2 regions of the Wukongibacter baidiensis genome follow, and region 1 is predicted to be linked to the other one. Evidence: a T-box and tRNA genes for the amino acid it is inferred to sense, from the RefSeq annotation. Region 1 holds a T-box; the other holds one or more tRNA genes.
What was found. A T-box is a leader RNA that pairs with one kind of tRNA and senses whether it is charged. The one in region 1 lies ahead of argS (arginine--tRNA ligase), so its partner is inferred to be a tRNA-Arg.
Positions count from the first base shown of each region.

Region 1 (14,652 bases):
TAGAAAGAGAGCTTGGAATTATTGCAAGGGATATGCCTAGAAGTGAGTTTATAGAGAAATGCTTAGAAACTACAGAAAAATATGAAAAAATATTTAAAGAATTATGGCAGTCCCTAGGATTCAGTGTGGATTGGAACTTAGAATACAAAACAATAAGTCCTTTAGCACAAAGGATTTCACAAAAATCCTTTATTGACCTAGTAAAGAAGGAAAAGGCCTATGCAGAAGATAGCCCAGTATTGTGGTGCACCCATTGCCGGACTTCTATAGCACAAGCCGAGCTAGAATCAAAGGATATAGACTCTACCTTTAACTGGATACCATTTTATATTGAAGATGAGACAGTATATATAGCTACAACTAGACCAGAACTACTCTATGGCTGTGTTGCGCTTTTTGTACATCCTGAAGATTCACGATATACGAAATATATTGGTAAGAAGGCCAAAGTTCCCTTATATGACTTTGATGTACCTGTATTAGCAGATGAAAATGCGCAGATAGATAAGGGCACAGGGATTGTAATGTGTTGTACCTTTGGTGATACAGTGGATTTAGAGTGGTACAAAAAATACGATTTACCCTATAAAAAGGTTATTGGTTCTGATGGAACAATAGATGAAAATGTGCCGTACATTAGCGGATTTGAGATAAATTGGGCTAGAAAAGAGATTATTAGGATATTATCAGATAATGACCTATTAATTAAAAGTGAAACTATAGTTCATGCAGTATCTACCCACGAAAGATGTGGAAGTGAAATAGAGATCATTCCTTCGAGACAATGGTATATAGATATTTTAAGTTCTAAGGAGGATTTTCTAAAGGCCGCTGATGAAATAAATTGGTATCCCGAATATATGAAAAATCGCTATATAACTTGGGTAGAGAACCTAAAATGGAACTGGTGTATTTCAAGACAGCGCTTTTTTGGAGTACCATTTCCCCTCTGGTATTGCAGTGAGTGTGGGAAATACATTTTAGCAAGGGAAGAAGACCTACCTATTAATCCATTAGAAGATAGTCCTAGAGAAAAATGTAGCTGTGGATGCCAGGAGTTTATACCTGAAACAGCCGTATTAGATACATGGGCGACTTCTTCAGTTACGCCATTGATAAATGCTAAATGGAATGAAGAAGGTGATATGAGTGAAAAGTTACTTCCTATGAGTATGAGGACTCAAGCCCATGAAATAATTAGAACCTGGGCATTTTATACAATAGTAAAAAGTATCTACAACACTGGACAAATACCATGGAAGGATATCATGGTATGTGGGTTTGTATTAGCTAAAAAAGGAGAAAAAATAAGTAAGTCAAAGAAAAACTCACGCTTATCACCACCTGAGCTGATAAAGGAATATTCAGCAGATGCTGTTAGATACTGGTCTGCAACTGCAAAGCTAGGAACTGATACTATGTTCTCGGAAGATGAATTAAAGAACTCAAAGCGTTTTATGACAAAGCTATGGAATGCTGCAAAGTTTACTTTAATGCATTTAAAGGACTATGAAGGTGCCATACCAGAGTATATACTACCAGCTGATAGATGGATAATAGAAAAGTATAATGATACAGCGCGAAGGGCTAGTGATAGTCTAAATAAATATGAAATAGGTATTTCAAGGCAAATTATTGATGATTTCTTTTGGAAGGATTATTGCGACAACTACTTGGAGTTAGTAAAGGATAGACTATACAAACCGGAAATCTACGGAGAGAAAAATCGTATTTCAGCACAATATGCATTATACAAGGTATGTCTAGGCATTTTAAAGTTGTATGCTATATATGTACCTCACATTACGGAAGAAATTTTTAGTGCATACTTTGTTTACTATGAGGATACTATATCGCTTCATGAACAATTGTGGGAACAGGCAGATACAATTGACGAGAATATTTTAAGTTTTGGAGAAACTCTTAAGAAAATATTAATGGAAGCAAGGAAATATAAGTCTGAGAGAAATATGTCATTAAAGGAAAGTATAAATAAGATTGAAGTAGTAACCGATAATAATATAAATCATTTGATGGAAACCATGTCAGATCTAGTTGCTTGTACTAAAACTAAGGAAATAATCATTGAGGAAGGAAGTAAAACCTTAGTAAGGATTAACTAGGAAATCTTTTAAACAGATTGGAAAAGAATCAATTAACTTTTTCCATCACCTTTCAGTATTTGAAACATATAATTCGCACTTGAAATCCAAAATTTACCTCGTATACAGGAAGAAATCAAGTAAAAAATACAGACGAGGTGATTCTAGTGAAAAGAAGAGGCAAAAGAAAAAGTAACCTGGAAAATTTCTTCAAAGAAATGGCATATGAGCTTGCTGGAGAAATTGGAGCAGTAGATAATGAAGAAATGCAAAACAACAAAAATCTTACCACCGGGCAAGGTAGCAGTCATGGAAGGCATAATAGAAATAGATTTGGAAACAAAAGGGTATAAAAGACTTATTCTTCTAAGGAAGGTAGCTATCCAACTAAATAGTAGTTACCCCGTGGCTAAACATAAATTTCATGAAAAATAACTTTATTAAGGAAACTGTTGATATAGAGATTACAATCATAACTTTAATTGTAAATCTCTATAATCGGTTTCCTTTTTTATTTACTTAAAACAAGAGAGCATGAGTTTAGATTCCAATAGTTTGCATGTAAAAGCTATAGAATGATAAAATAATAATTAGGCTATAAGAAAAGAGTTACGGGGTGATGGCGTATAGATAGAAAAATTATCATAGGAGTTCTAATAATTGCAGTCTTTTTTATTTTCTATACTTTTCGTGCAAGAGATATTGATGAGATTATTAATACTGATACTTTGAAAACTAATTATAATAACCTAAATATAAGATATAATGGCGGTTTAGGTATCAAAATAAAGGAAACTGAAACACAGGATATTAGGAAAATCAATTTACTATTAGAACATATAAAATCCTATAAACTTAGAAGAACGTTTAAAAGTGAATTTGATGTTGGAACGCTAAAATCATATCGTATTATACTTGATTCAGAGGGTGGCGGATTCTTACATATTTATACTATGGGATATAAATATATTGGAATACTAGACCAGAATGGTGATAGATTCAGAAACTATAGGATTTTAAAGAAGGACTTGGATTTAGATTTTTTTAATAAATTTTTTAACTCATTAGCCAAGGAAAATAATACAATGAGCGCTATAGAAGAGGAAAACGAAGATTACATTTTAGTAGATAATAATGGAAGTATAACTAAGATACCGATTACTAATATTCCTGAGCTAGAAAGCTATCTAAATGATTTTTCTGAAATGGAGAGCTGGAAGAATGGCTAGATCAGGAAACAGGAAAAAGCAAAACTATAAATATTAAACTATTCTAAAGATAAACAACTTCAAGGTTTAATAAATTTCAAAGAAAAAATGTAGAAGCGTTCATTATTTTCTTTAAAATTTATTTTAAATGTTAATGTTGTTTATCTATAATAGGGACTCTATATACAGATATAAATCAGACAATATAAAATAGATATTTACTGGAGGAAACATGGATCAAAATTACAATGTAAAACAGATAACAAGTTTATATGATAGTTGTAATAAGTGTGGTTTATCAGTTATAAACTGCATTTGTGACAGAGCATCGCAGATAAAAACTAATGCAAAGATTTGGATACTATCAACTAAAAGAGAGTTCCATAGACCGTCAAATACTGCAAGATTAATAAATTTAGTTAATCCAGATTCAACTGAGATTTTTCTTTGGGAAAGGACGAAGGAGCCTAAACAGTTAATTGAGAATATAAGCGATGAAAGGTATGAACCCTATTTAATATTCCCTGCAGAGGATGAAGAATCAATAAATAGAAAAGTAGAATATAAACCCACAGGAAAAATCCCTGCCTTTATTATAATAGATGGTACATGGAAGGAAGCTCGAAGAATATTTAGAAAAAGTGACTATCTGAAAAAACTACCTATTATTTCATTGGAACCAGACTTTAAGTCCCAGTTTACTTTAAGGAAAGGTGCTGGAGAAGGAGATCTGTGTACAATAGAAGCGGTAATGGAGGTACTAAAAATAAATGGAGAGACTGAAAATGTACAAGCAATAGACTCCTTTTATAATTTGTTTTTAAGAAGCTTTAGAGCAAGTGCAAGTGGACATAGATTGAAGGAGTAGGTAGGATAATAGATTGTAAGAAAGTGAAGGAAGCGTCTCAGAATGGCGAATTGCTGCGTTCTTCACTCATTCTGAAACACCCTGTGACTGAACTCATAGAGTTCTTTATAATACATCCTCTTGTAAAGCAAATCAGCTACTTATCTTGTTTTTTACCATCTTCTTTGTCTGGATTTGCTTTTTTATCTTCATTCTCAACTATTTCTACACCACAATTGCAGCCAGATGATCCTTTGAATATCTTACTTAAAATGGATTTTTTTTCTTTGCTCATTATCTCACCTCCTTTAAATCAATAGTTTTCATGCTAAATCACGTTAAAAATATTGAACATATATCCAGTAATTGTGGCTACTAAAAAGACGGATAAAACAAAGGCAATAACCATTTTTCTTTTGAAAATTGTATTGAGCAATGTCACTTCTGGTATACTAGCTCCAGCTCCTCCGATTATAAGGGCCATTATTGCACCTATACTCATACCCGATGCATTGAGGGCCTTTGCGATTGGAATCATAGTTTCAGTTCGCACATACATCGGGACTCCAATCATTGCTGAAACAGGGACTGCAAATAGATTATCTGGACCGGCAACTTTAGCAATGAAGCTTTCCGGTACAAATCCATAGATGAATGAGCCTACTCCTGCTCCTATAAATAAAAATGGTAGAACTTTAATAAATAGTGCAAAGGTATCTTTAAAAGCAAGTTTAAAGACTTTTTTATGCCTTTCTGCAGTTGAACCTTCAATAACATCGAAGGTTACTTCTTCATCGTGTCCTCCTTTGATTGCTACATTTTTTATCTGACTCTCCATTCCAAGTCTCTCTAGTAAAGACCCTACAATAACTGCAAAAACAAATGTGAATGCTGCATAAATTAATGTTGTTTTAAATCCAAAGAATTTTAGAAAAAGAATAATAATCATCGGATTCAAAACTGGCGAAGAAATTAAAAAGGATATAGTACCTCCAAATGGGGCTCCACTTTTAAATAATCCAACTAAAATCGGTATTGTAGAGCATGAACAAAATGGAGTTATTGCGCCTAATGCTGCTCCAAGTATGTTCTGAAGACCTCTATGAGGTTTTGTCAAAACATTTTTTATCGTTTCCTTTGAAATATATCTTTGAAGTAGTGCCACTAGAAAACTTATTCCAATAAATAATGCAATAAGTTCTCCCATAATAAGCTTAAAGAAATCTAAAGCAACTGTAAGATTGTTTACTTGAAACATTAGTATGACCTCCTCTGTATTTGATTTTTTCTGTTTACAGGTTTATTATAAATAATATAGGTTAAAATAAAAGTACGCACTTTAAAGTTATTAGTTACTTATTGGATATTACTATCAATTTAGAACCTAGTGAAATGGAGGAGTCTGACATGGATAAAAATAATAAAAAAATTGAAGATCTAACTCTTTCAGAATGTGGAATAGAATTCACACTATCTATTATGGGAGGGAAATGGAAACCATTAATACTTTGGTTCTTGGCAAAAAATGGTATAAAAAGATATGGGGAAATCAGAAGGTTTATACCTTCAGTTACTAATAAAATGTTAAGTCAGCAATTAAAGGAATTAGCAAATGATGAGCTAATACATAGAAAGGACTATAAGGTAATACCACCGAAGGTAGAGTATAGCATAACAGAAAAAGGCAAAACCTTGGTTCCGTTATTAGATTTTATGTGTGCTTGGGGATATGAACACAGAGATGATATTAAGAAATAGCATCAAAAAAGAGAGTTAAACAATTATTTTGTTAACTCTCTTTCTGGCAATTATAATTTTCACTTACCCATATAATCTTACAGATATATTTTGGCTTTGGAGATGAACCATTTGTTTTGAGGCATTCTACATCTTATCTAAAGAATCAATACCTAATAAATAAAGGCATTTTTCAAGAACCTTGATATTCATATTTAATAAATTTAACCAAGAAGCTTTCTGCTCTGCATTCTCTTCCTTTAGAATGATTGTCTCATGATAAAAGCGATTAAATAGATTACTTATCTCGAAAATATATTCACAGATTTTACTTGGAGCATTATCACTATAGGAGCTTTCTATCATACTATTAAATTCTATCAATTTCAAAAGGATGTCTCGTTCTGTGATGCTTCGTGGAGATAGTATTTTACCCGATTTTTTCCAAAACTCTGGCTCTACCTTGTTTAATATAGACTTCATTCTTACAATAGTATATTGAATGTATGGGCCAGTCTTACCTTGGAAATTTGCAAATCTATCGATATCAAAAATGTAATCCTTCGTGGATTGATTAGACAGATCTCCATACTTCAATGCAGCCAATCCAACCTTAATGGAAATATCATCTACAGTTTCTGAATCATATTGAGACTGGCTATTAATCAGCTTAGCTTTCACGCTATTTCTAAGGATGTCAATAAGGTCCTCAAGCTTCATGATACCACCTTCACGGGTTTTGAAGGGCTTTCCATCCTTACCGTTCATTGTGCCAAATCCAATAAAATCGAGCTTTAAATCTTCAGAAGCAATATTGGATTTTTTAGCACATCGAAAAACCTGCTCAAAATGCAATCCTTGTCTTTTGTCTACTACATAAATGATTTCATCAACATCATATTCCTTTACACGTTGGTAGATAGTTGTTAAATCTGTAGTACTGTAAAGTGCTGCCCCATCGGATTTTAAAACAATAAAAGGTGGTATGGTTTTTTTATCACTTTCTTCTTCAACTGGTACAATTAATGCACCTTTGCTTGTTTCTGTAAGGCCTTGTCTTTTCAAATGGTCTACAACCTTCGGAATATCCGCTTGGCAATCACTCTCACCCTTCCAAAGATCAAACTCTACATTGAGTTTACCATAGTTTTTCTTTAGATCTTCAACGGAAACTTCGAGAATGTGACGCCATAATGCAAAATAACCCCTTCTACCTTCCTGTAACTCCGCCGTAGCTAATCTAGCTGCTTCCATAACCTCAGGATTTTCCTTGGCGTTCTTACTTCCCGTTGGATAGATTTCTGAAAGCTCATCTATAGTAAATGGAGGTTCTATAGGATAATCGCCACTATAGGACTCATCGAAGTAGGGGAGTTCAGGCTTTCTTGATTTAAGCTCTGTGATTACCATTCCAATCTGTAGGCCCCAATCGCCTAAATGAACATCGCCAATTACCCTATGACCCTTAAAGCGTTTTATACGTTTTATACTTTCACCAATTATTGCGGCCCTCAAATGCCCAACATGTAAGGGTTTCGCAACATTAGCACCACCATAATCTACTATAATAGTCTTAGGTTCGTTGGCTTGTGAGCATCCCAAATGATCATCATGATACATTTCATTTGCGTAGTTTATAATAAAATCATCTTTTAAGACTATGTTTATAAATCCGGGATTAACAACGATAATTTCTTCAAAGCAATTGATATCATCTATAGCATTAACTACATCGTTTGCAATCTGAAAGGGAGCTTTTTTGTATTCCCTTGCAGCAGCCAACGCTCCATTACACTGGTACTGACAAAGATCTGGTCGATTTGATAACGTAACGGTACCATACCTTTCGTCATATCCAGCCTTCTTAAAACCTTCCTTTAGAATTTCAGATAAGACAACAACCATCATTTTCAAAATAAACACCCTTTCTATATTTATTATCCTGAATTATTAATCCAATAAAAAAACCGCCTCAAAAAAGAGACGGGATATATCCGTGGTACCACTCTAATTGACTATGATTCATTAATCATAAGTCCACTTAAGACCCTTAACGTGGGCAACGTTTTTTCTTACTGAGATATGCAACATTAGAACTAAAAATATTCTGCAGAAAATAATGAAGGCTTCAACATTCTTTCAAAGAATATTTTCACATTAAAGTTGCCATATACTTTTTCAGAAAAACTCCTCCGAGGCTCTCTTCCTTTTTAACAATCTTATGGGCTCACACCAATCCCCACTCGCTAAAAGACATTATAAAAAGTACTCTTCTCTTCTCAGGATTTAAATATATATTAACAGATATACTATAATAAACTTTTATAATTGTCAACGGTAAGTTTTCAAACTATAAAAGTAAATATGCGAGATAAACAACTTTAAGGTATAGTAAATTGAAAAGAAAAAATGTAAAAGCGTTCATTGTTTACTTTCCAATTTATTTTAAATGTTAATGCTGTTTATCTATAATTGACAGTTTATATATTTATTGATATGATAATATCATAGGATGATATCGTAACGCGATATCGATATGCGATATTCTTGAAAGGAGGGAAATAACTATGAAAGACAAAATATTGAGAAAGCTGTTTTTAGGATTTATACAGATACACATACTTTACCACGCTAAAAAAGAGGCTATATACGGCACATGGATGATGAAAGAGTTAGAGGAGCATGGGTATAAGATCAGCCCTGGAACCCTATATCCATTATTGAACAGAATGGAAAGGGAAGGTTTATTATATAAAACGGAAAAAAATGTTGATGGAAGAATAATAAAGTTTTACGAGATAACTGAATTAGGAGAAGAGGTTTTAATGGAAGCAAGAAAAAAAGCTGCTGAGTTGACACATGAAGTTGAAGAAGAGAGGGATAATGTTGATTCGATTTAAGGATATAAATTTAAGTTTTAAGGATAAGGTAGTATTTCAAAACTTTAATATGGAGGTTAGTAAAGGTGAAAAGGTGCTTTTAAGTGCTCCCTCTGGTAAGGGTAAATCCACATTGTTTAAGTTACTTTTAGGTTTTCAGAAGTTTGACGGAGGAGAAATACTATTTGAGAATAAGAAGTTAGAAAAAAATAGTCTTGCATATTTTCGTAGGAATATAGGTTATGTAAGCCAAGATGTGGATCTAATGAATAAAAAGATTTGGGATTTGCTCCTTGAGATTTTTTCCTATAAATATAACAAACATATAGAAATTACTAAGGAGAAATTCCTGGGTCTTACTCAATATTTTGATCTTCCAGCAGATATTATGGAAAAAGAAGTAAGGCAACTTTCAGGAGGGGAAAGACAGAGGTTAGGTTTAATCATATGTATACTCTTGGATAGAGAAGTGTGGCTCTTAGATGAAGTTACCTCTGGATTGGATAAGGATATGAAGGAGAAGGTAGTGGATTATATTTTGAAACAGGATAAGACGATGCTAATAATCTCCCATGATAAGATTTGGAGCAAAAATGATATCGTTAAAATAGAGGAGTGGTAGATATATGAATGCAGCAGGAATTTCTTACTTATCTATGGCAAGCTTGATTTTTCTAATAGTACCAATGGTTATAATTAATTATAAGTTAAATCTAGGTATAACGAAGAAGATATTTTATGCCATAGGCAGAATGGCGATACAACTTAGCTTAGTTGGTATTTTTCTTCAATATATTTTTGACATTAACAATCCTTTAATAAACTTTTGTTACCTAGCACTTATGATAGCTGTGGCAAGCTTTTCGGCGGTTAAATCCTGTAAACTTGATATAAGAAAATTTATCATTCCGTTATTTTTAGCCTTTATAGTTCCCAATATAGTTGTACTATTGTTCTTTAACACCTTTGTTATAAGACTAGACAACCTATTTAGTGCTCAATATATGATAACTATTGGCGGAATGTTACTGGGGAATAGTTTAGGCGGAAATATAGTATGTATAAATAATTTCTATAATGGAATAAGACAAAATAAAAATGAGTACTTGTACTCTTTGAGTCTGAATGCTAATAAAATCGAGGCTCTAACGCCTTACTTTAAAAATGCCGTGCTATCTTCGATAAACCCTACAATTGCATCAATAGAAACCATGGGTTTAGTGGCTCTACCTGGAATGATGACAGGACAGATATTAGGTGGTGCAATACCGATAACTGCAATAAAATATCAGATAGCTATAATGGTGGCTATTTTAATAGCAAGATACTTTAGCGCAACCTTATCAATATTGTTTACTGCTCATAATGCCTTTGATGATTACGATATTTTGATAGTGTAGAAATAAAAAATTCTGGGACTATACTCATAAGTAGAATCTATGAGATAGTCCCTTATCTTTTGAAATCTAATGTAATCCATTACAAAAAACTTCTTATGAAATAGTACTTTATAATTGACAAAGAAAAAAATGGAAGATATAATTAAAATGTAATCCGTTACAAATGTAAGCGATTCTGTATAGAAATAGGAATCGTTATTATATTTATAAAATATGTAATCCATTACATTGAATGAAGGTGATCCCCTATAAGTTAAGGAATCACCACTATATATAGGATTTATGTAATCCGTTACATTTCGAGGAGGAAAGTAGACATGATTACTATAGAAAAGGTTGCAAAAGAAGCGGGAGTATCGGTTGCTACGGTTTCAAGAGTTTTAAATAAAAGTAACTCAGTTGCTACTAAGACAAGAATAAAGGTTGAAGAAGTAATTAAGAGGTTAAATTATGAGCCGAATATGTTAGGAAGAAATCTAAGAAGATCGGAGAGTAGAATGATATTAGCCCTCTTACCGAGTATTTCAAATCCTTTTTACACTTTGATTATCGATGGAATAGAAGATGTTGCCAGAAAATCAGGCTATAGTGTATTACTTTGTCAGACTGATTCTAATCCAGAAAGGGAGACAGTTTATTTTAATATGTTGAAGCACCGATTAGCAGATGGGTTAATTTCATTAGACCCGACGGTTGATATAGAACTACTCAGGGATGTTGCTAAAAATTATCCTATAATTCAATCCTGCGAATTTTCCGAGGAATTAGATATTCCCTATGTTACAATAGATAATTTTACAGCAGGATATAAAGCAGTAAAGCATTTAATATCCATTGGAAGAAAGAAAATTGCACTTGTTAATTCTGATAAAAAGTTCATGTATGCAAGATTAAGACATGAGGGATACGAAAAGGCTTTAGATGAAGCGGGAATAGAGTATAGAGCCGAATATGTAATCAATGGTGAGAATGATTTTGAATCGGGACAAAGAGCAATGAGACAGTTGCTAGAATTAGAAGACAAACCCGATGCTGTTTTCTTAGTATCTGATATATTAGCCATTGGCGCAATAAAAACCATAAAGGAAAGCGGTTTAACAGTGCCCGATGACATCGCAATTGTAGGCTTTGATAATATACAATTTGCAAATATGATGAATCCATCTATTACTACTATAGCACAGCCAATGTACGAGATAGGTTGTCAATCGTGTAGGATGCTGATAGAAAAAATACAAAATAAAGAGAAACATATCGATAATACTGTAATGGACTTCGAGTTGATCATTAGAGAATCTACTATGAAATAACAATCACTATCTTGACTTACAGAGTATTAATTAAATTAACAAAATTAAAGGTTGTTAAGAGATTCCAAGTTCAAGGCGCGCTGAAACTGGAGATTATTAATAGCCTAAGGGGATTTATAATACTCTTGTAATAAAACAAAGGTGTGGAGGGGAATTTAATGAGAAAATTAGTAGTGCTAATATTATCGGTGGCATTAGTATTTTCGCTAGCAGGATGTGGGGGAGAACAGCCAGCGGCGGATACTAGCAGTAAAGGTGAAGCTACTAAGGTTTTAGGGGTAGTAATGCCTAATGCGACCCATGGCTTCCTAGGTGAAAGTATTAAACATGCGGAAGCTGCAACAAAACTGTATGCAGAGAAGTATGGATTTGAGTACAAGTTTTTGACTTCGGCTGAAGCCTCAGAGCAAAATAATCAATTAGATACTTTAATCAATGAAAAGGTTGATTGTATTGTACTATGGCCTCATAATGGTGATGAATTGAGATCTGGAGCTCAAAATGTTATGGATGCAGGAATTCCTCTTGTAGTGTATGACAGGCTAATTACTGACTTCAAACCGACAATGGAAGTAATGGGTGATAATTTCACAATCGGAGAAGAGACTGGGAAGTATTTGAATGAATACTTTGCTGACGAGTTATCAAAGGGAAAGGTGAACATATTAGAGTTTAAAGGCGATAACTCAACTGTGCCACAACAACGTTCCGATGGTTTTAGTAAGACTGCTGATAAAAATATAGTGGTAGTTCAACAATTTAGTACAGGATGGCAAAGGGCTAAGGCACAAGAACAAATGGAAACATTCTTAACAACAAGTAGTGTGGAGGAAATTGAGGATATAAAAGCAGTTTTTACCCATGATGATGAGGTTGTATTGGGAGTATTAGATGCAATAACAAGCTATAATGGTCCTGCAAAGCTTGATATTAAACTAGCTACAGGTGTTGGTGGACGTAGAGAAAACTTAGATACTTTCAAATCCTATAAAGAAGAATATGGTATTGACCAAGTTACATACCTTTTCTCTCCTACTATGGTAAGGGATGCCGTTGAATATGGCGCGAAGATAATCAAGGGTGAGGAATTTTCAGGATTATACTTAATTGATACCCTTGAAATTGATCTTAAAAATGAGCAAGAATTTAGAAAGTCTGAAATCTATAAAATTAGATACGAGAGTGGTTTATAGGATATCGAAAAGGGGGGCTCAGAATGGCGAATTTCTGCGTTATTTGAAATATTCACCGACTTGGCACGTACGTCAGTACTAGCCAAACCGTTGAAATTTCAAAACCTTGAACTTCACTCATTCTGAAACACCCCGGGGCTGTACTCATAAGAAATCCTTATGAGACAGCCCCAACTATTTAATATTATTAATTTAGGAAGGAAGCCGAAATATGTTATTGCATATGGAGAATATAGTAAAAAAGTTCGGTCCCATCACAGCACTTAATAATGTCTCTCTAGAAGTTGAAAAGTCAGAGATACATGGCCTTATGGGAGAGAATGGTGCTGGAAAGTCAACCTTGATGAATATCTTGGCCGGTGCAATACAGCCTACCTCTGGAGAAATATATTTCGATGAAGAGATTGTAAATAACATGACAACAGTAAAGGCAACTTCTATGGGAATAAGGTTTATTCATCAGGAGCTTAATGTTGTAAATGATTTAAAGGTATTCGAAAACCTATTTTTAGGAGAGGAATTAGTAACTAAGTTTGGGATGCTCGATAAAAAAACTATGATTGAAAAATCAATAGAGGTATTTAAAAGAATGCAAATTGATATTGATCCATTGGAAGAGGTTGGAGAACTGGATACATCAAGAAAGCAGTTAGTTGAAATTGCAAAATCCCTACTATTTAAATCCAGATTAATTATTATGGATGAACCTACTACGGCCCTTACAAATAAAGAAATTGAAAATCTATTTAAGATAATGAGAAAGCTTAAGGAGGAAGGCGTGAGTTTTATTTATATTTCCCATAAGATGCCTGAAATCTTTGAAATATGTGATAAATATACTGTTTTGAGGGATGGAAGATTCATTGAAACGGGGGATTTAAAGGATATAAATGAAGAGAAGGCTACGGAGCTTTTAGTTGGTAGAAGTATCACCAGTGAGATAAGGGTAGAACAAAGAACATCTGAGGATGTGGTTTTAGAGGTTGATGAACTATGCTGTGAGCCATTTTTCTCTGACATAAGCTTTAAGCTACACAAGGGCGAAGTTATAGCCATCACAGGACTCCACGGCGATGGAAGAGGAGAGCTGTCGGAGGTATTATTTGGAGCCCGGAAAAGTACAGGTGGAAAAGTGGTACTCAACAATAAAGAGTTAAACCTCTCAAATATCAAGAATGTTATGAAACAAGGAGTTGGAATGGTTCCACGTAATAGGAAGGAAAGATCTATTATAAAGGATATGAGCATAAAGGATAATTTATCAATAGCCCATTTTGCGACTGGACATGGGAAATTTTTCATAGATAAAAGTGAAGAATTAAATAGGTTTAACAAAAACCAAAGAATCACAGGTATAAAAGTAGGGAGTCCAGATGATTTGATTACATCCTTAAGTGGTGGAAATCAGCAAAAAGTTATAATTGCTCGTTGGCTGGAGATAGATGCTGAGGTGTATATTTTAGATAACCCGACCCAAGGAATTGATGTAGGTGCGAAGTTTGAGATTTATAAACTAATTAACAAATTAGCCAAAGAGGGAAAAAGTATTATTATATTCAGTGCTGAATTTCCTGAAATACATAAGGTTGCCAATAGGTGTTTTGTAATGTACAAGGGAAGGGTCAATGCAGAATTAAGTAGAGATAAGTTATCAGAAGTAAATGTGATGTACTATGCAACAGGATCTAATTTGGAGGGGTTGAAATGTGTATAGAGAATCTGAAGAAGGGTAGAGGACGAGTAAGATTTAAACGAATATATGCAGAATATACTTATATATTTTCATTTATTGGTCTTGTAATTATTGCAGCTATAACTAACGATAATTTTTTGACTTATTCAAATTTATCTACTTTAATTATGCAGTCAGCAATTAAAGGAATCATAGCCCTAGGAATGACATTAGTTATAATCTCAGGACAAATTGATCTTTCTGTAGGATCAACTACTGCTCTAGTTGCCGGTTTAGGAGTAGT
Region 1 is NZ_CP138202.1:2,985,164-2,999,815, reverse strand. Features, by position in the region: gene R9X47_RS13680 (valine--tRNA ligase) at 1-2,123, shown strand, start outside; gene R9X47_RS13675 (hypothetical protein) at 2,270-2,455, shown strand; gene R9X47_RS13670 (hypothetical protein) at 2,831-3,331, shown strand; gene R9X47_RS13665 (tRNA-uridine aminocarboxypropyltransferase) at 3,543-4,178, shown strand; gene R9X47_RS13660 (hypothetical protein) at 4,315-4,452, opposite strand; gene R9X47_RS13655 (permease) at 4,486-5,415, opposite strand; gene R9X47_RS13650 (winged helix-turn-helix transcriptional regulator) at 5,565-5,915, shown strand; gene argS (arginine--tRNA ligase) at 6,042-7,808, opposite strand; T-box leader at 7,871-8,184, opposite strand; gene R9X47_RS13640 (PadR family transcriptional regulator) at 8,462-8,794, shown strand; gene R9X47_RS13635 (ABC transporter ATP-binding protein) at 8,778-9,395, shown strand; gene R9X47_RS13630 (ABC transporter permease) at 9,400-10,173, shown strand; gene R9X47_RS13625 (LacI family DNA-binding transcriptional regulator) at 10,491-11,483, shown strand; gene R9X47_RS13620 (sugar ABC transporter substrate-binding protein) at 11,642-12,676, shown strand; gene R9X47_RS13615 (sugar ABC transporter ATP-binding protein) at 12,888-14,390, shown strand; gene R9X47_RS13610 (ABC transporter permease) at 14,381-14,652, shown strand, end outside.

Region 2 (14,652 bases), 2.8 Mb from region 1:
GTGGAACAATATCTATGAAAATAGACCCTAGAATTTCTGCTGCTATTCCCGCTTTATCTAGTGAAGAAATTATGTCTATGGTAACAAACATAGATAAGTTTGCGGATATAGAAATAGTAAATTTTGAAAGAATACCTGGCCCCCATATGACACCAAACAAGATGATAGAATTATCAAGGCTGATAAAGAAATTAGTTGAACGAGTAGATATTGATGGAGTTGTAGTAACCCATGGTACAGATACTCTAGAAGAAACAGCCTTCTTGTTAGATTTAAATATATCTTCAGATAAACCTATAGTTATTGCTGGAGCTATGAGAAACGGTTCTGAACTGGGCTACGACGGTCCAAGCAATTTAGCCTCAGCTATATGTACTGTAATTTCAGATCAAGCAAAGGGTAAGGGAGTTCTTGTGGTTATGAATAATGAAGTAAATGCCGCAAGTGAAGTCACAAAAACCCATACTCTCAGTCTTGACACCTTTAAGTCCCTAGAATTTGGGCCATTAGGTATAGTAGACAATGATGAGGTTATATTCTATAGGAATATTGTAAAACATCATCATATAGATACAGACAATATAGAAGAAAATGTGTACCTTATTAAAACTTATGCTGGAATAGATTCTACCCTAGTAGATTTTTGTGTTGAAAAAGGGGCTAAGGGTATTATTGTTGAAGCAATGGGTAGAGGTAATATTCCTCCTGAAATGGTTAGTGGTATAGAAAATGCAATATTAAAGGGAGTAAAGATAGTTTTAGTTTCAAGATGTCCTATGGGGAGAGTTCTCGATTCCTACGGCTACGAAGGTGGAGGAAAAAAATTGAGAGACCTAGGTGTGATTTTTGGCGGCAGTCTCAATGGACAAAAAGCACGAGTAAAGTTAATGTTAGCTCTTTCAATTACTGATGATCACCAGAAGATTAAAAATATATTCGAGAAAGGTTTTTATACGAAGTAAGAGGATATAATATTATTTTCTCATATCTAAGAATATTTCTTGAGCATAAAAAAGCTACTGAAAAGACATTAATTGACTTTTCCAGTAGCTTTCTTTATATCATTCATTTTTTTATATTACATCAACAATCTCGTATTGGTAGTTTTGAGATAGATCGATAAACCCTTCTGGCGTTTTGACCAAGGGTCTAGTTGGATTATATTTGTTAACTAATATAACTGTTCCTATCTGATTATCATTTAATTTTACTATATTCCCAACATAAAATTGAAATATATTTTTTAAAAATGTATTGGCTATAACGGGATCAAGTGGTCCAAAGCTGTCTTGAAAAATGAGTTCAGCAACCCTAAATGGACAAATTTTATTCTTATAAACTCTCTTTGAGGTCATGGCGTCATATACATCTGCTACGGCTATTATTTTTCCATACATGTGAATTCTATTGCCATATAGGCCTAATGGATAACCCTTACCATCTACCCTCTCATGGTGTTCAAGTGCTCCAAGTATGACGTTTTCATTTATACCTGAAGTATTTTTTAAAATATCATATCCATAATCTGCATGTTTCTTCATAATTGCATATTCTTCATCTGTAAGCTTCCCTGGCTTATTTAGGATTTCATTTGGAATACGGCTTTTTCCAATATCATGTAGTAGTCCGGCCATAGCTAGATCATAAAGTTCATTCTTAGAAAATCCCATCCATTTACCAATCATAGTAGCTATTAGAGATACATTTATAGAGTGTTTATATGTATATTCATCATTCATTTCTATCTGCCTAAGTCGTCCTAGTACATTATTACTTTTTGTAATCTCATCGACTAATGATTTGAGAGAATCATCAAATTCATTAACTATTAGCTTCTTGCCTACTTTTACATTGAAAAATATATCTTTAAAATTACTAACCGTCTTTTGATATTCTGAGTTTAACTTATTATCAACTATAACAATCTCTTCCTGATCATCTACATCGTCAACCACATAGACATATTGAACATCTAATTTTTTTAGTCCCTTTATGACTTTTTCAGAAAGTATGGCTCCACTTGCAAAGTACAAAGCTCCGAACCTTCCATATATATCTTCAGCAAGTAACATTCCATCTTGAAGTTCATCAACTTGTAACAATTTCACGATACTTCCCCCTAAATTCCTTCTATCTATCTATGTTATTATTAGTATTCATACCCAATTATCATTTCAATTCTTCATTTTTATTGAAAATCATTCCTATTAGCTATATGTTTTTTAGAAAAAAGTACATGTGTTTATTTTTTTAATAAAACCATCTTCTCTCCATAGGTCTTACTTTAAATTATTCTTCATACACAGGTAATTTCTTAGAAATTAATACAGTTAGTATTAAAGCCGTTATCAAGCGCACTGAAAGTAAAAAGAATCCGTTTGCTCCAATAGCAACAAAAATCAAACTATCTTCAATAACCGCATGACAACAGACTAAAAAAATACTGATAAGGATTAAGCTTCTTTTATCTAAATTACCTTCCTTAGCACTTTGGATTATAACCCCTGCTCCATAGGCTAGTCCAAATACTAATCCAATAGCCAATGGAAAAGCTGATTCCTTTGATACCCCCATCCATTTAGTTATCGGCTTACAAAACTCTGAAATTTTATCAAGTATATTTAAATCCTTAGCAATTTCCATTACAATCATCAAAGGAAATACTATTATAGCTATATTTAAAACAGATTTTAATCCTCCAAGTATTCCTTCTGATATTATTGTAGTTACATCAAGCATATGTAATTCCCTCCAAATTAAATCACTATATTAAGTATTAACCCAGATATAACAGCTAAGCCAATTCTTATTACTAGTACAACCATAACACTAACTCCCATTTTTTTGCTAACAGCTGTTTCAACCGGTAGAGTGTGTGAGAATGATAGCATAACTGCAATAATGGTTATTTGCTTTGCCGTTAATGTTATAGATGCTATTGCCCCTATGGCAGCATAAATATTAAGCACATTTCCTAAAACCAAAGGAACTGCAGCTTCCCCTGGCAAACCAAAGACCTTCATTAAAGGTTGAAAAACGGAAGCAATGTAATCTAAAACATGGGTATGCTTAAATACTGTTACAGCAAAATATACAGGTATTATAACTTTTGCTAGTTCCACTACGGTGTTAAATCCATTTTTAGTGCCTCTTTTAATAGTATCAACGGTAACCATCTAATCCTCCTATTTTGCAAATATATTAAGTCGAGATATTATCTCAACCTAGGTATTGTTTCGACTGTAGTGTTATATATTCTACAAATTTTTCACTTCTCCTCCTCTATCAATAAAATATCTATGGCATATCCTATCATTTCTTTGACGTTTTGATGTATAATATATAGATACAGCTACAGGAGGTATTGCAATGGATATAATTGAAAATACAATGAAAAATTCTTTTCTCATTCCTAATATTTTATCTGAAACTCTTGCACATAAGAGATTTGTTTTATTTGACATCGAGACTACTGGTTTAAGTTCAAACTATAATAAAGTTATTCTAATTGGGATTCTATATATTGAAAACGGAAACATTATCATTAAACAATTTTTTTGTAACAATTCTAGTGAAGAATTAGAATTGCTCGAGGCTTTTATTGATTCTTTTCAAAGCTTTGATTTCTATATTACATTTAATGGTGGAAATTTTGATGTACCTTTCTTAAATAAACGTTTTGCTAAGCATAACTTAAATTATAGAATTGACCCATACTTAAATTTTGACCTATATAAAGTAGTAAGAAAAAATAAAGATATGTTAGGTTTGAATAATTGTAAACTAAAAACTATAGAAAAGTATTTAGGAATTGATAGAGAAGATACGATAGATGGTGGTGAAAGTGTTAGGTTATTCAAAAAGTATGAACATACTGGTGATGAAGATCTAAAAAGAAAAATATTATTGCATAACTACGAAGACATATTGCATCTTTTACCCACACTTAATATATTAAGCTTTATCGATAGGAATAAAGTCTTTGCCTATATGCCTAAGGAATTTTTGCTTGATAAGGGTCTAAAAATGAGAGTGGTTGATTACAAGACAAATAAGGATTTTTTATCAGTATCTGGTAACTTTTATGGACTTTTAAAGCAAGATTTTGTCTCTTATAATCGTGGCTATGATTTTATTTTTTTAAAAGATACTAATGAGTTTAGATTAAAAATCCCTTTGTTAAATGTTAATACTCAAAATGGTCAATTGTATTCTTTTATCAATTTAAATGAGCTCCACTACACAAAATCTACCCTGTCTGAAATGAGTAATAAGGAAAGGTTAAAGTACTTAGTTAAAGTTGACAATGAGATAAAGGATCATAATATTTATAATTTTATAGAGGAGTTTTCTTTGTTGATACTCAAGGAGGTATATATGAGCCAAGGTTTATAGTAAGCTTCTCATCTTAACTTATATGAAATGTTAAATGAAAAAATAAAAAACCTATATGCATTTGCATATAGGTTTTATTGGTGCCCAGAGGCGGAATCGAACCACCGACACGGGGATTTTCAGTCCCCTGCTCTACCGACTGAGCTATCTGGGCATAATGGCGATCCAGAAGGGACTCGAACCCTCGACCTCTAGCGTGACAGGCTAGCGTTCTAGCCAACTGAACTACTGGACCATATTTTATTAGATCATAGCTTCTTGATACTAATTTTTGCTTGGTGGGCTTAAGTGGACTTGAACCACCGACCTCACGCTTATCAGGCGTGCGCTCTAACCAGCTGAGCTATAAGCCCATAATAAAAAAGTCTCTTATAAAGACTTTATAGAAAGAAACTATAATTTTCTATGCGTTATAAAATGGTCGGGGTGGCAGGATTTGAACCCGCGACCCTCTGGTCCCAAACCAGATGCGCTACCAAACTGCGCTACACCCCGATTATGTATGGCAGGGGTAGCAGGACTTGAACCCACGACATACGGTTTTGGAGACCGTCGTTCTACCAACTGAACTATACCCCTAAAATACAAATAAAATTTTGCTAACTTGGTGGGCCTTCAGGGATTCGAACCCCGGACCTGCCGGTTATGAGCCGGACGCTCTGACCAACTGAGCTAAAGGCCCAAGTTATGGCGGAGAAAGCGGGATTCGAACCCGCGCGCCGGTAAACCCGACCTAACGGTTTAGCAAACCGTCCTCTTCAGCCTACTTGAGTACTTCTCCATAATTTGGCGGAGGAGGTGGGATTCGAACCCACGGCCCCTTGCGGAGTCACTGGTTTTCAAGACCAGCTCCTTAAGCCACTCGGACACCCCTCCAGATTGTTGGTGACCCATCCGCGACTCGAACGCGGGACACCCTGATTAAAAGTCAGGTGCTCTACCGACTGAGCTAATGGGTCATAACACTAACTAACTTTAAGGTATTCAAATTAATAAAAAATGTAGAAACGTCATTATTTTATTAATTTAATACAATTTTAAGTGTTAGTTATGTATCTTTGGCTGGGGATACAGGACTCGAACCTGTGAATGACGGAGTCAAAGTCCGTTGCCTTACCGACTTGGCTAATCCCCAACATTTTATAATGGCGTGCCCACAGGGATTCGAACCCCGGACACACGGCTTAGAAGGCCGTTGCTCTATCCAGCTGAGCTATGGGCACATATTTTTTGTAAATTGGAGCGGGTGAAGGGGATCGAACCCTCGCAACCGGCTTGGAAGGCCGGGGCTCTACCACTGAGCTACACCCGCATATAATATGAAATTGCTTTAATGGTGGAGGGAACTGGATTCGAACCAGTGTAGACTCAGTCAACGGATTTACAGTCCGCCCCCTTTAGCCACTCGGGCATCCCTCCAAGGCAAGTACTAATTTTAAAATTGGCGATCCAGAAGGGACTCGAACCCTCGACCTCTAGCGTGACAGGCTAGCGTTCTAGCCAACTGAACTACTGGACCGTATTTTAAAGTTTATTTGCTCATGAGCAAATAACTTGGTGGGCGCAACAGGACTTGAACCTGTGACCCCCTGCTTGTAAGGCAGGTGCTCTCCCAGCTGAGCTATGCGCCCAAGTCAGCTTCTAATTACTAGAAGCTAATTATTGGTGACCCCTAGGGGACTCGAACCCCTGTTACCGCCGTGAAAGGGCGGTGTCTTAACCGCTTGACCAAGGGGCCAAAATGGTTGCGGGGACAGGACTTGAACCTGCGACCTCCGGGTTATGAGCCCGACGAGCTACCAACTGCTCCACCCCGCGTCGATATTTATATATATTTTGTTGATGGTGCCGGGGACCGGAATCGAACCGGTACGGTCTTTAAGGACCGCAGGATTTTAAGTCCTGTGCGTCTGCCAGTTCCGCCACCCCGGCATATATTGGCTCCAGAGGTGAGATTCGAACTCACAGCCTACCGGTTAACAGCCGGTTGCTCCACCATTGAGCTACTCTGGAATATCAAACCGGCAACGACTTACTCTCCCAGGCGGCTGCCCGCCAAGTACCATCAGCGCTGAAGAGCTTAACTTCTGTGTTCGATATGGGAACAGGTGTATCCTCTTCGCTATTGTCACCGGATATATATGCTTCTCTTACATTTTATGAAGTTTATTTTGAGAACAAATCCAAAGTATCTCATTTGGAATTTTATGTTTCTTATTCTCTTCTTGTCAGCTATTGTTTTTCTTAGCGACAAAATATATGATACCATGTTTTCATCAAATTGTCAATGTTTTTTTGCTCATTTATTCTTTCAAAATTGAACTTACATAGCAATCTTATGGTGCCCAGAGGCGGAATCGAACCACCGACACGGGGATTTTCAGTCCCCTGCTCTACCGACTGAGCTATCTGGGCATATTTGGCGATCCAGAAGGGACTCGAACCCTCGACCTCTAGCGTGACAGGCTAGCGTTCTAGCCAACTGAACTACTGGACCATACTTTATTAGATTATAATAATGGTCGGGGTGGCAGGATTTGAACCCGCGACCCTCTGGTCCCAAACCAGATGCGCTACCAAACTGCGCTACACCCCGATTAAATACATATCTTATCTATCCATAAAGATAAATAAAACTGGTGACCCATCCGCGACTCGAACGCGGGACACCCTGATTAAAAGTCAGGTGCTCTACCGACTGAGCTAATGGGTCATATATGGCGTGCCCACAGGGATTCGAACCCCGGACACACGGCTTAGAAGGCCGTTGCTCTATCCAGCTGAGCTATGGGCACATGTATTTTGGTGCGGGTAGAGGGACTTGAACCCCCACGTACAAGACACTAGATCCTAAGTCTAGCGCGTCTGCCAATTCCGCCATACCCGCATATAATGGTGGAGGGAACTGGATTCGAACCAGTGTAGACTCAGTCAACGGATTTACAGTCCGCCCCCTTTAGCCACTCGGGCATCCCTCCAAGGCAAGTACTAATTTTAAAATTGGCGATCCAGAAGGGACTCGAACCCTCGACCTCTAGCGTGACAGGCTAGCGTTCTAGCCAACTGAACTACTGGACCGTATTTTAATAGTTTATTTGCACATCAGCAAATAACTTGGTGACCCCTAGGGGACTCGAACCCCTGTTACCGCCGTGAAAGGGCGGTGTCTTAACCGCTTGACCAAGGGGCCAAAATGGTTGCGGGGACAGGACTTGAACCTGCGACCTCCGGGTTATGAGCCCGACGAGCTACCAACTGCTCCACCCCGCGTCGATATTCATATATAATTTGTTGATGGTGCCGGGGACCGGAATCGAACCGGTACGGTCTTTAAGGACCGCAGGATTTTAAGTCCTGTGCGTCTGCCAGTTCCGCCACCCTGGCATATATTGGCTCCAAGCAAATAAATTACTTTAATTTTAAGCTAGAGATAATAAATCACTTTATTCTCTCAAAACTGAACAATGGAAAGTATGGTCAAGTCCTCGACCTATTAGTACCTATCAGCTAAAGACATTACTGCCCTTACACCTTAGGCCTATCAACCAGATAGTCTTTCTGGGGTCTTAATCCATAAATGGATGGGAAATCTTATCTTAAGGTGGGCTTCGCGCTTAGATGCCTTCAGCGCTTATCCCTTCCGTACATAGCTACTCAGCGGTGCTCCTGGCGGAACAACTGATGCACCAGAGGTACGTCCATCCCGGTCCTCTCGTACTAAGGACAGCTCCTCTCAAATTTCCTGCGCCCACAGCGGATAGGGACCGAACTGTCTCACGACGTTCTGAACCCAGCTCGCGTGCCTCTTTAATGGGCGAACAGCCCAACCCTTGGGACCTACTACAGCCCCAGGATGAGACGAGCCGACATCGAGGTGCCAAACCTCCCCGTCGATGTGGACTCTTGGGGGAGATAAGCCTGTTATCCCCGGGGTAGCTTTTATCCGTTGAGCGATGGCCCTTCCACTCGGAACCACCGGATCACTAAGCCCGACTTTCGTCCTTGCTCGACCTGTATGTCTCGCAATCAAGCTCCCTTCTGCCTTTGCACTCTTCGCGCGATTTCCAACCGCGCTGAGGGAACCTTTGGGCGCCTCCGTTACTTTTTGGGAGGCGACCGCCCCAGTCAAACTGCCCACCTGACAGTGTCCCAAGACCGGATCACGGTCTCTGGTTAGAACTTCAGTATTACAAGAGTGGTATCCCAACAACGACTCCGCACAAACTGGCGTCCATGCTTCTAAGTCTCCCACCTATCCTGTACATGCAATACCAAAATCCAGTGCCAAGCTACAGTAAAGCTCCACGGGGTCTTTCCGTCCTGCTGCGGGTAACCGGCATCTTTACCGGTACTACAATTTCACCGAGCCTACTGTTGAGACAGTGCCCAAATCGTTACGCCTTTCGTGCGGGTCGGAACTTACCCGACAAGGAATTTCGCTACCTTAGGACCGTTATAGTTACGGCCGCCGTTTACTGGGGCTTCGGTTCACAGCTTCGCATACGCTAACCACTTCCCTTAACCTTCCAGCACCGGGCAGGCGTCAGCCCCTATACATCATCTTTCGATTTAGCAGAGACCTGTGTTTTTGCTAAACAGTCGCTTGGGCCTATTCTCTGCGGCCACCTCGGGCTATTCACCCTAACGTGGCACCCCTTCTCCCTAAGTTACGGGGTCATTTTGCCGAGTTCCTTAACAGTAGTTATCTCGCTCGCCTTAGGATTCTCTCCTCACCTACCTGTGTCGGTTTACGGTACGGGCACCTTTTATCTCGGTAGAAGCTTTTCTTGTCAGTGTGGAATCAGCAAGTTCGCTACTTATTTTTCGCTCCTCATCACCTTTCAGGATTGCAAAGACGGATTTGCCTATCTCTGCTCCCTACGGGCTTGAACCCACTCAACCAACCGTGGGCTTTGCCTATCCTCCTGCGTCCCTCCATTCCTCAAACGATAAAGTGGTGGTACAGGAATCTTCACCTGTTGTCCATCGCCTACGACTTTCGTCCTCGGCTTAGGTCCCGACTTACCCTGAGCGGACGAGCCTTCCTCAGGAAACCTTAGGTTTTCGGCGGGTAGGATTCTCACCTACCTCTCGCTACTTATGCCAACATTCTCTCTTGTATAAAGTCCACTGCTCCTTACGGTACAGCTTCAGCCGATATACAATGCTCCCCTACCCCTGGAGTAGGATTAACACTAGCTTCACAGGTTTGAGCCTTTAGAAAATTTGGCCGAAGGCCCTTTCTAAATAACAGCGTAGCTGATGCCTTTCGGCTAAATCACTACCCTATTTTACTCTTCTATAAAGATACTGTTAATCCTACTCCAAGCCATAGCTTCGGTAACAGATTTGAGCCCCGGTAATTTTCGGCGCAGAGCCACTCGACTAGTGAGCTATTACGCACTCTTTAAATGAGTGGCTGCTTCTAAGCCAACATCCTAGTTGTCTAAGCAGCTCCACATCCTTTCCCACTTAATCTGTATTTAGGGACCTTAGCTGATGGTCTGGGCTGTTTCCCTCTCGACTACGAATCTTATCACCCGCAGTCTGACTCCCAGATAAAAGAATACGGCATTCGGAGTTTGATAGGCTTCGGTAGGCGGTGAAGCCCCCTAGGCCATTCAGTGCTCTACCTCCGTTTCTCTAAATCTGAGGCTAGCCCTAAAGCTATTTCGGGGAGAACCAGCTATCTCCGAGTTCGATTGGAATTTCTCCGCTATCCACAGGTCATCCGATAGCTTTTCAACGCTAAACGGTTCGGACCTCCACGAAATTTTACTTTCGCTTCATCCTGCCCATGGATAGGTCACCCGGTTTCGGGTCTACGGCATGCAACTAAATTCGCCCAGTTAAGACTCGCTTTCGCTGCGGCTCCAGACCAAAGGTCCTTAACCTTGCTGCATACCGTAACTCGTTGGCCCGTTCTACAAAAAGTACATGGTCGTTCATATAAAGAACTTCCACTGCTTGTAGACATAGGGTTTCAGGTTCTATTTCACTCCCCTCCCGGGGTTCTTTTCACCTTTCCCTCACGGTACTATCCTCTATCGGTCACCAGGTAGTATTTAGCCTTGGGAGGTGGTCCTCCCAGCTTCCCACAAGGTTTCACGTGCCTCGTGGTACTCTGGAGTAGTGCCAAGGATCTTCTTCTTTCACCTACAGGACTTTCACCTTCTGCGGTGGGCCTTTCCAGACCTCTTCGGTTAGAATACCTTCCTCTTTATGGCTCTATCCACAACCCCTAAAGCCGTAGCTCTAGGTTTGGGCTCTTCCCCTTTCGCTCGCCGCTACTGAGGGAATCGATTTTTCTTTCTCTTCCTCAGGGTACTTAGATGTTTCAGTTCCCCTGGTTGCCTCCAACTGCCTATGTATTCAGCAGAAGGTATCTAAGGTTTACTTAGATGGGTTTCCCCATTCGGAAATTCCCGGATCAAAGCTTGCTTGCAGCTACCCGAGACTTATCGCAGCTTACCACGTCCTTCGTCGGCTCCTGGTGCCAAGGCATTCACCCTATGCCCTTAATAACTTGACCATTATATTAGTCAATAAAACCTTTTTACAAAAGTTAAATTAACTCAGTGAAATTGCTTTTATAGCAATTCTGTTTCTCTCCATTGTTCAGTTTTCAAAGAACAAAATTTGAATGTCCTTAGACATTCAAAACTAAACAGTGTAAGGTTTTCTCCTTAGAAAGGAGGTGATCCAGCCGCACCTTCCGATACGGCTACCTTGTTACGACTTCACCCCAGTCATTGATTTCACCTTCGGCAGCTTCCTCTTAAAAAGTTAGATAGCTGACTTCGGGTGCCCCCAACTCCCATGGTGTGACGGGCGGTGTGTACAAGACCCGGGAACGCATTCACCGCGACATTCTGATCCGCGATTACTAGTAACTCCAACTTCATGTGGGCGAGTTGCAGCCCACAATCCGAACTGGGACTGGCTTTTTGGGATTCGCTCCAGATTACTCATTCGCTTCCCGTTGTACCAGCCATTGTAGCACGTGTGTAGCCCAGAACATAAGGGGCATGATGATTTGACGTCATCCCCACCTTCCTCCGGTTTGTCACCGGCAGTCTCTCTAGAGTGCCCAGCTTAACCTGCTGGCAACTAAAGACAAGGGTTGCGCTCGTTGCGGGACTTAACCCAACATCTCACGACACGAGCTGACGACAACCATGCACCACCTGTCTCCTCTGTCCCCGAAGGGAAAGGTACGATTAAGTACCGGTCACAGGGATGTCAAGTCCTGGTAAGGTTCTTCGCGTTGCTTCGAATTAAACCACATGCTCCGCTACTTGTGCGGGTCCCCGTCAATTCCTTTGAGTTTCAGTCTTGCGACCGTACTCCCCAGGCGGAGTGCTTAATGCGTTAACTCCGGCACCGAGGGTGTGAACCCCCGACACCTAGCACTCATCGTTTACGGCGTGGACTACCAGGGTATCTAATCCTGTTCGCTCCCCACGCTTTCGTGCCTCAGCGTCAGTTGCAGTCCAGAGAGTCGCCTTCGCCACTGGTGTTCCTCCTAATATCTACGCATTTCACCGCTACACTAGGAATTCCACTCTCCTCTCCTGCACTCAAGCCATACAGTTCCAAAGGCTTACTACGGTTGAGCCGTAGCCTTTCACCTCTGGCTTATTTGGCCGCCTACGCACCCTTTACGCCCAGTGATTCCGGATAACGCTTGCCCCCTACGTATTACCGCGGCTGCTGGCACGTAGTTAGCCGGGGCTTCCTCCTAAGGTACCGTCATTATTCTTCCCTTAGGACAGAGTTTTACGACCCGAAAGCCTTCTTCACTCACGCGGCGTTGCTGCATCAGGCTTTCGCCCATTGTGCAATATTCCCCACTGCTGCCTCCCGTAGGAGTCTGGACCGTGTCTCAGTTCCAGTGTGGCCGATCACCCTCTCAGGTCGGCTACTGATCGTCGCCTTGGTAGGCCTTTACCCCACCAACTAGCTAATCAGACGCGGGTCCATCTTGTACCACCTGAGTTTTGACTAATGCGCCATGCGACGCTATAGTTTTATGAGGTATTAATCACCGTTTCCAGTGGCTATCCCTCTGTACAAGGCAGGTTACCCACGCGTTACTCACCCGTCCGCCGCTTTCCAGTTATTCCTTCATCCGAAGAATCAGTCATAGCCTTCTCGCTCGACTTGCATGTGTTAAGCACGCCGCCAGCGTTCATCCTGAGCCAGGATCAAACTCTTAAAAAAAATCTGGCGTTTATTATATTTTTAGCTTGAATTATTTCAAACTAAGGTTTAATTCCTTACACTGTTTAGTTTTCAATGTCCAAAGTTTTTCCTGTCGTTTTGGCGACAAAATATATTCTATCAAATATTTATTACCTTGTCAACATTTTTCGACATTTTTTTCGCCGCTGTTTTTTCAGCGACAAGATATATCTTACCATGTACTATATACGAAGTCAAATGGTTATTTTTGGTTATTATTAGTCTACACTCTTTCAGCTAAAAGCTCTATATTTTGATCTGACATTATATTATTGAGTAGTGAAATGTTCCTAACATCCTTATTTAGCCAAACATCTTCATATTTGCTATCTATAATAACAGGCATTCTTTCATGAATATGTCTAATGTTCTTGTTGGCAGGACGGGTTAATATAGTATATTCCTCTATCACCCTTCCATCGCGGTCATTTAAGGATTTATATATCCCTGCTAAAGAAAATATACTATCTTCAGAGCGGATTATGTATTTTACGCTTTGGCCACTATCTTTCTTCCATTCAAAATATCCACTTACTGGTACAAGACATCGCCTCTGTATAAAGGAGTCTTTAAAGGTTGGTTTAATAGACACTGTTTCACTACGGGCGTTTATCAATGGTCTTTTAGCAAACGATGCTGTAAACCCCCATTTTACCATTTTTATATCCTTTTCTATACCATTCTTAACTACTATAATTGACTTATTAGTCGGAAATATTTCTTTTTGAGGCAAAAAATCTACATTTGCTTTTAGAACACCATACTTTTCTAATATCCTATCTAATTCGATCGCTAATTGGAATCTCCCACACATATATATCAACTCCTCATCTTTTCATTGTTATACCTATTTTATCATTAAATTCCCGGGGTATAAACAATTATAGCAGTCTACACAGACTTTAGAACAAAGCCTTTGATAAAGATTTTTAAAGTAGACTTTGTTGAATTACATAACAGAAATTATAAAATTATCCACAGATTTATAAGGTTTATAATTTCCTATATAGTATAAAAAAATCTATATGTTGCATCTTCCATATATCAAGGATTACAACTAGTTAGGTCTAAAATCCAACACACTTTAACATTTTTTGACAAAACTTCCTATTGACTGGAATATATAACAATGATATTATTTTTTTTGTCATTACATTACAAATATCACTATATTAATACTAACACTTGTAGGAGGTTATTAAAATGGGGACCAAAGTTAATTTATTAGAAGAAACAAGACGGAACTTGGAGTGTTTAATTGAAGCATGTAATGGGAATTTGTTAGATCCCTTTGTTATAGCAGCGAGTCAAAAACTCGATACAATACTCAATGAATATAATGAATTTATAATACAATAATTATTAAGTAGGAGTATTACATTATTATATTAATGTAATTTCTTTATTTATATATGATGTTTCTTGGTTTTATACCCCTTCTGTCTATAAGCGTAACGTTTCTCACAGACTAAACAGTATGTGATTCTATAGATAATATATAGCTCTTTTACTTTGGGAGATTTTCTATTTCTCATTTTCACTGCATGACTTTACATTATTCAGACCTTTAATATAGAAGTTACTTGTACTTTCTCCTCAAACTTTTCATTATAATCTTTGTCTAAACAACAAAAAAACGCCTCTTTTGTCTATAATATACTATTATGCTGGTAATACTATATTAACGGAGGTGTTTTTTAAATGAAAAAGAAATATTTATTGTTTTTAATACTGGCTATAGCCTTAAGCATTTCAGCTTGTGGAAAAGGAATCACTTATAGTGAAAACTTACCCTATCTACCATTACATAAAAATATGACACTTGATACATTTGAAGAGCCTCAAGCCGAGGGCGAATTAGCAAAAGCAACATACTCAGTTACAAACAGTAAATTTGATGATTTTCTAAATGAATATGAAGCAATCTTTCATGAGGATGGATGGGAAACCACTCTAGACAATAAGCCCAATATGTTAACCGTTAAGAAAAATGAACACGAAGCTACTGTTATT
Region 2 is NZ_CP138202.1:5,748,229-5,762,880, reverse strand. Features, by position in the region: gene R9X47_RS26335 (asparaginase) at 1-962, shown strand, start outside; gene R9X47_RS26330 (HD-GYP domain-containing protein) at 1,074-2,108, opposite strand; gene R9X47_RS26325 (nucleoside recognition domain-containing protein) at 2,290-2,739, opposite strand; gene R9X47_RS26320 (nucleoside recognition domain-containing protein) at 2,757-3,176, opposite strand; gene R9X47_RS26315 (ribonuclease H-like domain-containing protein) at 3,370-4,395, shown strand; tRNA gene R9X47_RS26310 (tRNA-Phe) at 4,474-4,549, opposite strand; tRNA gene R9X47_RS26305 (tRNA-Asp) at 4,554-4,630, opposite strand; tRNA gene R9X47_RS26300 (tRNA-Ile) at 4,672-4,748, opposite strand; tRNA gene R9X47_RS26295 (tRNA-Pro) at 4,814-4,890, opposite strand; tRNA gene R9X47_RS26290 (tRNA-Trp) at 4,899-4,974, opposite strand; tRNA gene R9X47_RS26285 (tRNA-Ile) at 5,001-5,077, opposite strand; tRNA gene R9X47_RS26280 (tRNA-Ser) at 5,084-5,176, opposite strand; tRNA gene R9X47_RS26275 (tRNA-Ser) at 5,183-5,271, opposite strand; tRNA gene R9X47_RS26270 (tRNA-Lys) at 5,279-5,354, opposite strand; tRNA gene R9X47_RS26265 (tRNA-Gln) at 5,455-5,530, opposite strand; tRNA gene R9X47_RS26260 (tRNA-Arg) at 5,542-5,618, opposite strand; tRNA gene R9X47_RS26255 (tRNA-Gly) at 5,634-5,707, opposite strand; tRNA gene R9X47_RS26250 (tRNA-Tyr) at 5,730-5,814, opposite strand; tRNA gene R9X47_RS26245 (tRNA-Asp) at 5,838-5,914, opposite strand; tRNA gene R9X47_RS26240 (tRNA-Val) at 5,951-6,026, opposite strand; tRNA gene R9X47_RS26235 (tRNA-Glu) at 6,059-6,133, opposite strand; tRNA gene R9X47_RS26230 (tRNA-Met) at 6,138-6,213, opposite strand; tRNA gene R9X47_RS26225 (tRNA-Leu) at 6,239-6,327, opposite strand; tRNA gene R9X47_RS26220 (tRNA-Asn) at 6,334-6,408, opposite strand; rRNA gene rrf (5S ribosomal RNA) at 6,415-6,531, opposite strand; tRNA gene R9X47_RS26210 (tRNA-Phe) at 6,735-6,810, opposite strand; tRNA gene R9X47_RS26205 (tRNA-Asp) at 6,816-6,892, opposite strand; tRNA gene R9X47_RS26200 (tRNA-Pro) at 6,915-6,991, opposite strand; tRNA gene R9X47_RS26195 (tRNA-Lys) at 7,033-7,108, opposite strand; tRNA gene R9X47_RS26190 (tRNA-Arg) at 7,114-7,190, opposite strand; tRNA gene R9X47_RS26185 (tRNA-Leu) at 7,199-7,282, opposite strand; tRNA gene R9X47_RS26180 (tRNA-Tyr) at 7,289-7,373, opposite strand; tRNA gene R9X47_RS26175 (tRNA-Asp) at 7,397-7,473, opposite strand; tRNA gene R9X47_RS26170 (tRNA-Glu) at 7,511-7,585, opposite strand; tRNA gene R9X47_RS26165 (tRNA-Met) at 7,590-7,665, opposite strand; tRNA gene R9X47_RS26160 (tRNA-Leu) at 7,691-7,779, opposite strand; rRNA gene R9X47_RS26155 (23S ribosomal RNA) at 7,869-10,927, opposite strand; rRNA gene R9X47_RS26150 (16S ribosomal RNA) at 11,086-12,618, opposite strand; gene R9X47_RS26145 (SOS response-associated peptidase) at 12,863-13,453, opposite strand; gene R9X47_RS26140 (aspartyl-phosphate phosphatase Spo0E family protein) at 13,843-13,998, shown strand; gene R9X47_RS26135 (hypothetical protein) at 14,341-14,652, shown strand, end outside.
Region 2: it encodes a tRNA-Arg, which carries the amino acid that the T-box ahead of argS (arginine--tRNA ligase) is inferred to sense. The anticodon was not compared.